3 regions of the Streptomyces sp. NPDC058401 genome follow, and region 2 is predicted to be linked to each of the others. Evidence: riboswitches for the same ligand, from Rfam matches in the RefSeq annotation. Region 2 holds a riboswitch; each other region holds the start of a gene.
The links. Region 2 has a riboswitch for cobalamin ahead of ACFWNV_RS10650 (CoA-acylating methylmalonate-semialdehyde dehydrogenase). Riboswitches for the same ligand answer to the same signal wherever they lie in the genome.
Positions count from the first base shown of each region.

Region 1 (3,206 bases), on a different contig from region 2:
CACTGGTCGCTCTCCCAGCCGTGCTCGGTCATATCGGGCCAGACACCGGTGGCGATGTCGTGGTCGACGGCGCGGATGAGCGAGGTCCGCGCTCCGGCCGACTCCATCACCGCGCGGCTCTTGCCGATCAGGCCCTCGGTGTTGCTGGGCTCGGGGGACCGCTTGAGCGTGCAGTTGACGTACACGGCGGTCAGGTCGGAGTAGTCGAGGTCGCGCGCGGGATCGATAGCCACCCGCCCAGCCTCACCGGCGACCGCCGTGGCCGCCACCGGGCCGCGCCCGTCCGGGCTCAGCCCGACGTCGGAGCCGGCGCCCGGGTCGGGGTCACAGGGATTCGATCATCGCGTCCGCGCTCGCCGCGTTCAGGGCGAGGCGGACGTTGCCGAGCACCGCGAGCCGGATGAGGGCCCGTACGTCGTCCCCGTGCGGGTGCGAGGCCAGCGGGTCGAAGAAGAACACCAGCAGGTCGATCTGCCCCTGGGTGATCAGCGAGCCGATCTGCTGGTCCCCGCCGAGCGGCCCGCTGCGCAGCGGGGCGACGTCCAGGCCGAGCCGCCGGTTGATCAGGGTGCCGGTGGTGCCGGTCCCGTAGAGCCGGTGCGGCTTGAGCTCGGCGGCCTTGCGGTCCGTCCAGGCGAGCAGGTCGGCCTTGCGCGCGTCGTGGGCGACCAGGGCGATGCCGCGCGGGCGGTCGCTGCGGCCGCTCGCTCCGGTGAGCCAGCTCGGGTCGGCCAGCGGGTAGAGGTGCACGGCCGCGGCCCGCAGCTCCTCACGGCTGATGGAACCGTCGCCGTCGACGTCGACCCGGTCGAAGGAGAGCGCGTCGAGCGAGCCGTCGATGCCGGTCGCCCCGAAGAGGCGCTCGTACTCCGCGCGGTCGATGCGGCCGTCGCCGTCCCGGTCCAGGGCGTCGGCAAGGGCGTCGAGGGCCCGCAGGGTGGACTCGCGGAAGTAGCGGTCGCCGTCGAAGGCGTCGCGCGCGGCCGCCGCGACGAACTCCTGCTCGCTGATCCGGCCGCCCCGGTCGGTGTCCGATGCGGCCTGCAGCTGCGACCACAGCTCGGAGTAGGCGTCGTGGAGAGCGGCCCTGCGGCGGGTGTCCCCGGGCTCGGTGAGCCATTCGGCGAGGCGGCCGGCGTAGGCGATGAGGTCCTCGCGGCCGAGGTGCCCGTCCCCGTCCAGGTCGTACGTGCGGAACAGCGCGGCGACGCGGGGCAGCCAGTCTTCGGCGGTCACAGACATGCGGAACTCCCTTTTCAGGTGGGGCTATTGAGGCCGATAGTAGCGGTGGGAACACGGTGCGTGACGCACAAGCGGAATACGGTCACCGCATGGCGCGATTGGGGCGGGTTGTGACCGGTCCGCGCGGCCGACTAGGGTCAGCGGGCCTTGGTGTTCGGGAAACCGGTGGGAAACCGGTGCGGCCCTCGCCACTGTGATCGGGAAGTCCGGCTCCACTCCTGCGGGAAAGCCACTGGGCTGCGCGGGAGGTTCCGCGCTGCCCGGGAAGGCGGAGCATGGACGTCAACCCGTGAGCCAGGAGACCGGCCGGGGCGCGTTGTCCATCCACGAGGTGCTGGAGAGGTCTCCCTACCCATGCATATAGCCGAGGGGTTCCTGCCCCCTTTGCACGCGGTCGCCTGGGGCGCCGCGTCCGCCCCCTTCGTCGTCCACGGCGTCCGCGCGCTCACCCGCGAGGTGAAGGCCAACCCGGAGAGCACCCTGCTCCTCGGTGCGGCCGGAGCGTTCACTTTCGTCCTTTCCGCCCTGAAGATCCCTTCCGTGACGGGCAGTTGCTCGCACCCCACGGGCACCGGGCTCGGGGCGATCCTGTTCCGGCCGCCGATCATGGCGGTGCTCGGCACGATCACCCTGCTGTTCCAGGCCCTGCTGCTGGCGCACGGCGGGCTCACCACCCTCGGCGCCAACGTCTTCTCGATGGCCATCGCCGGCCCGTGGGCGGGGTACGCCGTCTACCGGCTGCTGCGGAAGTCCGGAGCCCCGCTGATGGTGACCGTGTTCTTCGGCGCCTTCTTCGCCGACCTGGTCACCTACTGCGTCACCAGCGTGCAGCTCGCCCTGGCCTTCCCGGACCCGGCCTCCGGGTTCATGGGCTCGCTCGCGAAGTTCGGGGGGATCTTCGCGGTCACGCAGATCCCGCTGGCCGTGAGCGAGGGGCTGCTGACCGTCCTCGTGATGCGGCTGCTGATGGCGTCCAGCAAGTCGGACCTGGTCCGGCTGGGCGTCGCGAAGCTGACGGCCACCCGCACCGGAGAGAAGGCGGCGGCCTGATGAGCGGGATGTCCAAGAACGCGAAGATCAACACCCTGCTGCTGCTCCTGGTCGCGGCGCTCGCCGTCCTCCCGGTCGCGCTGGGGATGGGCGATCACAAGGAGGAGCCCTTCGCCGGCGCCGACGCGCAGGCCGAGACGGCGATCACCGAGCTGAAGCCGGACTACGAACCCTGGTTCTCCCCTCTCTACGAACCCCCGTCCGGCGAGATCGAGTCCGCACTGTTCGCCTTGCAGGCGGCCCTGGGAGCGGGCGTGCTCGCCTACTACTTCGGCGTCCGCAAGGGCCGCCGCCAGGGGGCGGCCGCTGCTGCCGCTCCCGCTCCCGCCGCCGCCCCGGAGGCGTAGCCGGGTGCTGCCGATCGACGTTGCCGCGCACAGCAGCCGCTGGCGCGGCCGGCACCCGCTGGAGAAGGCCCTGCTCGGGATCGGGCTGACGGTCACCGCCGTGTGCCTGCCGCCCTGGCCGGGCGGGCCGCTGGTGGCCGCCGCCACCCTCGCCGTGCTGCTCGGCCCGGCCGGGGTGGCCGGCCGGCAGCTCTGGCGGGCCTTCCGGATCCCGCTCGGCTTCTGCTTCACCGGGGCGCTGCCCCTGCTGTTCGCCGTGGGCGGCCCGGCGGGACCGGTGTCCCTGGCCCCCGACGGCCCCCGGCTCGCCGCCGAACTGCTGCTGCGCACCTCGGCGGCCTCGCTCGGGCTGCTGCTGTTCGCCTTCACCACCCCGGTCTCCGACGTGCTGCCCCGGCTGGTCCGGGCCGGGGTGCCGGCCCCCGTGGTGGACGTGGCCCTGGTCATGTACCGGATCGGCTTCCTGCTGCTCGACTCCATGGCCCAGGTCCGCCGGGCCCAGGCGGCCCGGCTCGGGCACACCGGCCGGGCGGCGGTGTGGCGCTCCCTGGCCGGGCTCGCCGCCAC
Region 1 covers NZ_JBHXKA010000150.1:1,775-4,980, forward strand. The annotation lists gene ACFWNV_RS34285 (flavodoxin family protein) at 1-233, opposite strand, end outside; gene ACFWNV_RS34290 (methylglyoxal synthase) at 325-1,242, opposite strand; cobalamin riboswitch at 1,374-1,568, shown strand; gene ACFWNV_RS34295 (energy-coupling factor ABC transporter permease) at 1,597-2,292, shown strand; gene ACFWNV_RS34300 (energy-coupling factor ABC transporter substrate-binding protein) at 2,292-2,639, shown strand; gene cbiQ (cobalt ECF transporter T component CbiQ) at 2,644-3,206, shown strand, end outside.
Region 1: another riboswitch for cobalamin. It lies ahead of ACFWNV_RS34295 (energy-coupling factor ABC transporter permease); the one in region 2 lies ahead of ACFWNV_RS10650 (CoA-acylating methylmalonate-semialdehyde dehydrogenase).

Region 2 (3,206 bases):
CTCACCCGCCCGAACCCCGTGCAGGACATGGGCGAGCACCTCGGCTCCGCGCACCACTCTGGGCCCGGGGCGGTTGAAGTAGGCGGGCCCGTCCAGGACCCAGACCTCCCCCGCCCGTACGGCGGGGAGCTCGTGCCAGCCGGGAAGGGAGGTCAGCAGGTCCCGTTCGCGGAGCGTGCGCTCGGGCGGGAAGCCGCAGGGCAGGAGCAGGAGCACGTCGGGGCGGGCGGCACGGACCGCTTCCCAGGTCATCGGCTTCGTGTGCTCCCCCGGCGCCGCGAGCAGCGGTTCGCCCCCGGCACACGTGATCTGTTCGGGCACCCAGTGGCCGGCGGGCCACAGCGGGTCGAGCCATTCGACGGCCACGACCCGGGGCCGGGCCCGCCCCGCCGTCAGCCCGCGCACCTCGTCGAGCCGGGCGCGCAGTTCCGTCCGCCGGCGTTCCGCCCGCTCCCGTACGCCGAGCAGGTCCCCGACGGTGACCAGGCAGTCCAGTACGTCGTCCAGGGTGCGCGGCTCCAGGCTGAGCACGCGGGCTCCACCGTGGAGTACGCGCACCGCGCGCGAGACTCCCTCGTAGGACACGGCGCAGACGTCGCACAGGTCCTGGGTGAGGACGAGGTCCGGGGCGAGGGCGGCGAGCGCCGCGGTGTCCAGGGTGTAGAGGGAGGAGCCGGAGTGGGCGGCCCCGCCCACGGCTTCGGAGATCTCCCGGCTGCTGAGCTCCTCGGCGGCGAACTCGGCCCGGGTGACCACGGGTACGGAGGCGACCGCCGCGGGCGGCCAGTCGCATTCGTGGGTGCGTCCGACCAGGTCGGCGGCGAGACCGAGCTCCGCCACGATGTCGGTGGCCGCCGGGAGCAGGGAGACGATGCGCATGCACCGACTGTAGGCGCGCGGGCGGCGGGTCTGGACTTACTAGGACGTCCAACTATATGTTCGTGCCCATAAGGTCCGCGGTGCAGGGAAGCCGGTGAAAAACCGGCACGGTCCCGCCACTGTGACCGGGGAGTGTGCTGCCATCCACACGCCACCGACGAGGGCTGTCGGGAAGGCGGGCGCCGCGCGGTGATCCGGGAGTCAGGATACCGGCCGCGGATGTTCCGTGTTGTCCACGAGGATGGAGCAGACACGCATGGCACCGGTTTGTACCCACGACCCTGGTGATCTGGCGGAGCACGCGCACACCCTTTCCGCGCGCTCGTAGTCCCACGACGTTTCCCTCGCGGCGCACCCCCACCGGGTCCGTCCGCGGTCACGTCGTGCCATCCCGGATCCAACCTGACGAGAGCAGGCATCCATGGTCCGCGAACTCACCCATTTCATCGGCGGAAACCACACCACCGGCGCGTCCGGCCTCTTCGCCGACGTGTACGACCCCAACACCGGAGCGGTGCAGGCCCGCGTCCCGCTCGCCGGGCGCGCCGACACCGAGGCCGCCATCACCAACGCCCAGGAAGCGCAGGTGGACTGGGCGCAGTGGAACCCGCAGCGTCGGGCCCGCGTCCTGCTGCGCTTCCTCCAACTGGTCGAAGGGGAGCGGGAGTCGCTCGCCCGGCTGCTGTCCGCCGAGCACGGCAAGACCGTGGCCGACGCCCATGGTGACCTGCAACGCGGCCTGGAGGTGGTCGAGTTCGCCGCCGGGATCCCGCACCTGCTCAAGGGGGAGTTCACCGACAACGCGAGCACGGGCATCGACGTGCACTCGCTGCGCTCGCCGCTGGGCGTCGTCGCCGGGATCACCCCCTTCAACTTCCCCGCCATGATCCCCCTCTGGCAGGCCGCCCCCGCCCTGGCCTGCGGAAACTCCTTCATCCTGAAGCCCTCCGAACGCGACCCGTCCGTACCGCTGCGGCTGGCCGAGCTGTTCCTGGAGGCGGGCCTGCCGGCCGGCGTGCTCAATGTCGTCAACGGCGGCAAGGAAGCCGTCGACACCCTCCTCGAAGACCCCCGCGTGCAGGCCCTCGGCTTCGTCGGATCGACCCCGATCGCCGCGTACGTCTACGCCACCGCCGCCGCTCACGGCAAGCGCGCCCAGTGCTTCGGCGGGGCCAAGAACCACATGGTCGTGATGCCCGACGCCGACCTGGACCAGGCCGTCGACGCGCTGATCGGCGCCGGATACGGCTCGGCCGGGGAACGCTGCATGGCCGTCTCCGTCGCCGTACCCGTCGGCGAGGAGACCGCCGATGCGCTGGTCGCCAGGTTGAAGGAGCGCATGGGCACCCTGCGCGTCGGCCGCTCCGACGATCCCGAGGCGGACTTCGGGCCGCTGGTCAGCCGCGACGCACTGGACCGGGTGGAGCGCTACGTCGGCATCGGGACGGTCGAGGGCGCCGAACTCGTGGTGGACGGACGGGGGTTCACCCTGCCCGGGCACGAGAACGGCTACTTCACCGGTCCCAGCCTCTTCGACCGCGTCACCCCACAGATGCGGATCTACCGCGAGGAGATCTTCGGCCCGGTGCTGAGCGTCGTACGGGCCGCCGACTACGAGGAGGCGCTGCGCCTGCCCACGGAGCACCCGTACGGCAACGGCGTGGCCATCTTCACCCGGGACGGCGACACCGCCCGCGATTTCACCCGCCGGGTGGGCGTCGGCATGGTCGGCGTCAACGTGCCGATCCCCATCCCCGTCGCCTACCACACCTTCGGCGGCTGGAAGCGGTCCGGCTTCGGCGACCTGAACCAGCACGGTCCCGACTCCATCCGCTTCTACACCCGGACCAAGACCGTGACCTCGCGCTGGCCCTCCGGGGCCAAGGAGGGCGCGAACTTCACCATCCCGACGACGGGATGAGCCCGGTGGCCACCCTGACCGAGGACCAGCTCGCCCTCGCCGAGGTCACCCTCGACTTCGCCCAGGAACAGCTCGCTCCGCACGCCGTCCTGTGGGACCGGACCAAGCACTTCCCGGTCGACGTCCTGCGCCGGGCCGCCGCGCTGGGGCTCGGCGGGGTCTACGTCCGCGAGGAGCACGGGGGTTCCGGGCTCAGCCGGAGCGACGGGGTCCTCGTCTTCGAGACCCTCGCCACCGGCTGCCCGTCCATCGCCGGGTACCTCTCCATCCACAACATGGTCGCCTGGATGATCGACCGCTACGGGGACCCGGCGCAGCGCGCACGATGGCTGCCCTCCCTGTGCACGGCCGAGGTCCTGGGCAGCTACTGCCTCACCGAGCCCGGGGCCGGATCGGACGCCGCCGC
Region 2 covers NZ_JBHXKA010000021.1:7,406-10,611, forward strand. The annotation lists gene ACFWNV_RS10645 (ABC transporter substrate-binding protein) at 1-879, opposite strand, end outside; cobalamin riboswitch at 934-1,112, shown strand; gene ACFWNV_RS10650 (CoA-acylating methylmalonate-semialdehyde dehydrogenase) at 1,301-2,800, shown strand; gene ACFWNV_RS10655 (acyl-CoA dehydrogenase family protein) at 2,797-3,206, shown strand, end outside.

Region 3 (3,206 bases), on a different contig from region 2:
CTCACACCGTCGCCTTGAAGTGGACGCGCTCGGCGTGTTCGCCCTTCTTGCCGATGTTGAAGGAGGACACGGGGCGGTGGTAGCCCATGACCCGGGTCCAGACCTCGCACGCCGCCCCGCAGGTGGGGCAGTTCGGCTGCTCCCCCGCCAGGTAGCCGTGGTCCGCGCAGATGGAGAAGGTCGGGGTCACCGTCAGGTAGGGGAGCCGGAAGGTCTCCAGCGAGCGCCGGACCAGCTTGGCGCAGGCCTCCGCCGTCGGGATCCGCTCGGGGGTGTACAGGTGCAGGACGGTGCCGCCCGTGTACTTGCCCTGCAGTTCGTCCTGGCGCTCCAGCGCCTCGAAGGGGTCGTCGGTCCAGCCGACGGGCAGCTGCGAGGAGTTGGTGTAGTACGGGTTGGCGTCGGTGCCGGCCTGGAGGATGCCGGGGAAGCGGGCCCGGTCCTCCTTCGCGAAGCGGTACGTCGTGCCCTCGGCGGGGGTGGCTTCCAGGTTGTAGAGGTGGCCGGTGCTCTCCTGGAAGTCGACCATCCGGGCCCGGACCCGGTCCAGGAGGCGGACCGCGAGGGCGTGGCCCTCGGGGGTGGTGATGTCGTGGGCGTCCGCGCTGAAGTTGCGGACCATCTCGTTGATCCCGTTGACCCCGATGGTGGAGAAGTGGTTGCGCAGGGTGCCCAAGTACCGCTTGGTGTAAGGGAAGAGACCGCCGTCGATCAGGTCCTGGACGGTGATCCGCTTGATTTCGAGACTGTCCTTGGCGAGTTCGCACAGCCGGTCCACCTCGGCCAGCAGCCCCGGCTCGTCGCCCGCGTAACGGTGCCCGAGGCGGGCGCAGTTGAGGGTGACCACGCCGAGCGAGCCGGTCTGCTCGGCGCTGCCGAAGAGGCCGTTGCCGCGCTTGAGGAGCTCGGTCAGGTCGAGCTGGAGCCGGCAGCACATGGAGCGGATCATGTGGGGTTCGAGCTCGGAGTTGATGAAGTTCTGGAAGTACGGGAGCCCGTACTTGGCCGTCATCGCGAAGAGCCGCTCGGCGTTCTCGCTCTCCCAGGGGAAGTCCCGGGTGATGTTGTAGGTCGGGATGGGGAAGGTGAACACCCGCCCGGCGGCGTCGCCTTCGGTCATCACCTCGATGTACGCCCGGTTGATCATGTCCATCTCGGCCTGGAGCTCGCCGTAGGTGAAACCGGTCTCCTCCCCCGCGACCACCGGGATCTGCTCGCGCAGGTCCTCGGGGCAGGTCCAGTCGAAGGTGAGGTTGGTGAAGGGGGTCTGGGTGCCCCAGCGCGAGGGCACGTTGAGGTTGTGCACGAGCTCCTGGACGCACTGCCTGACCTGGTCGTACGTCAGCGCGTCGAGGCGGACGTAGGGCGCCAGGTAGGTGTCGAAGGAGGAGAAGGCCTGGGCGCCCGCCCATTCGTTCTGCAGGGTGCCGAGGAAGTTCACGATCTGGCCGACGGCCGAGGACAGGTGCCTGGGCGGGGCGGAGTCGATCTGTCCGGGCACTCCGTTGAAGCCCTCGGTCAGCAGGGTGCGCAGGGACCAGCCGGCGCAGTAGCCGGAGAGCATGTCCAGGTCGTGGATGTGGAGGTCGCCCTCGCGGTGGGCGCGGGCCACGGCGGCGGGATAGACCTGTTCCAGCCAGTAGTTCGCGGTGACCTTGCCGGCGGCGTTGAGGATGAGTCCGCCGAGCGAATAGCCCTGGTTGGCGTTGGCGTTCACCCGCCAGTCCCGGCGGTCCAGGTATTCGGTCACGGTCTCTACGGCGTCGACGACAGCAGTCACGGCAGCCCTCCCACGAGGCTCGGCACGGAAGAATGGCGGGCACTCTTGAAGGCCCTTGCCGGCAGGTGTCGGACTCGTCCGCCGTGGCGGACTCACCGTTGCGGGGCAGTCCCGGATTCCCACCGGGTTCCCTGTTGCCTCGGTCGGGGAGAGGCCCCGCCGAACCGGCAAGGCCAACACTACATATAGATGTGAGAGCTGAAGGCCACCACTACATATGGGGTGACGAAGGTCCCGAGCCACGGGACTTCAGCCCCTGCGGAACGGTGCCGGAGCCCCGGGACCGCGCCGGACCCCGGCGGATCGCGCCGGGGCCCCGCGTGCTCAGCTCCGGCCGCTGGTGGCGGCGTAGTACTGGAGGTCCTGCACCTCCACCGTGCGGTCCACCCGGTAGCGCAGCTCCACCCGGGCCCCGGCCTTGCCTTCGCGGACCACGGACGCCGAGCCGGTGCCCGGAGCCAGGGGCAGCAGTTCGGCGTGGACCCCGGCCGGGGCCGCGTGCGTGTCCCCGGCCGCGCCCACGGCCGTACGGATGCTCGCGGGCGCGGTCAGGAAGCTCAGCACCTCCACCGTGTCCCGGGCCGCGGCGCTGCCGCCGCGCAGCGCCATCACGAGGGACTGGGCGCCGCTCGGGTCCGCGGCGGCGAACTGGGTGCGCGAGCTCAGGTACAGCGTGTCGCGGACGATCTTCGGCCAGCCGCCGGTCTTGAACCGGGTGAGGTAGTACGAGGAAAGGTCCAGGTAGGCGTGGCCGTTGTGCAGGGAGGGCGCGAACTGGCTGCCCTCGCTGTAGTCGTTCCACGTGGTGAGCTGGACCCAGTCGGCCCCGTCCTCGATGGCGCGGTTCCATGTGGCGCGCAGGGTCGCGGTGTTGCCCGCCTCGTCGTAGATGCCCTGGTTGGGGCGGGCGTCCTGGACCGATACGGGCTGCATCCAGATCTTGCCCGCGGCGTGGGCGCGCCGCACGTCGCGCGTGGAGCTCTCCTGGCCGACGTAGCTGCGGCTGCCCCACTCGGAGAATCCGTAGCTGATCGGCCCGAACTCGCCGCTGTGCGCCCCGAAGTCGAGGAAGAGGGGGACGAAGGCGGTACGGATGCCGTGCCGGGACTTCAGGATGTCCATGACCGTGGTCCACCAGGCGACGCTCTTCTCCTCCGCCTTGAACGGCGAGACGACCAGCCGTCCGTCGGGGAGCCGGTGGGCCGCCGGGGCCCTGCCGAGTTCGGCGAGGAGGTCGGCGAGCACGGCCGGGTCGTCGGTGCCCAGGGAGGTCATGTCCGGCATCAGCATGACCTTGAAGCCCGGATCCACCGAACGGGCGGCTTCCATCAGCAGGTTGCAGCGTTCCCGGTTCTTCCCCGTCAGGGAGAGCAGGTCGAGGGTGAACCCGTCGATGCCGGCGGCGCGGGCCGTGCGGACCTCCTGC
Region 3 covers NZ_JBHXKA010000019.1:84,784-87,989, forward strand. The annotation lists gene ACFWNV_RS10175 (anaerobic ribonucleoside-triphosphate reductase activating protein) at 1-5, opposite strand, end outside; gene ACFWNV_RS10180 (ribonucleoside triphosphate reductase) at 2-1,780, opposite strand; cobalamin riboswitch at 1,823-1,964, opposite strand; gene ACFWNV_RS10185 (endo-1,3-alpha-glucanase family glycosylhydrolase) at 2,105-3,206, opposite strand, start outside.
Region 3: another riboswitch for cobalamin. It lies ahead of ACFWNV_RS10180 (ribonucleoside triphosphate reductase); the one in region 2 lies ahead of ACFWNV_RS10650 (CoA-acylating methylmalonate-semialdehyde dehydrogenase).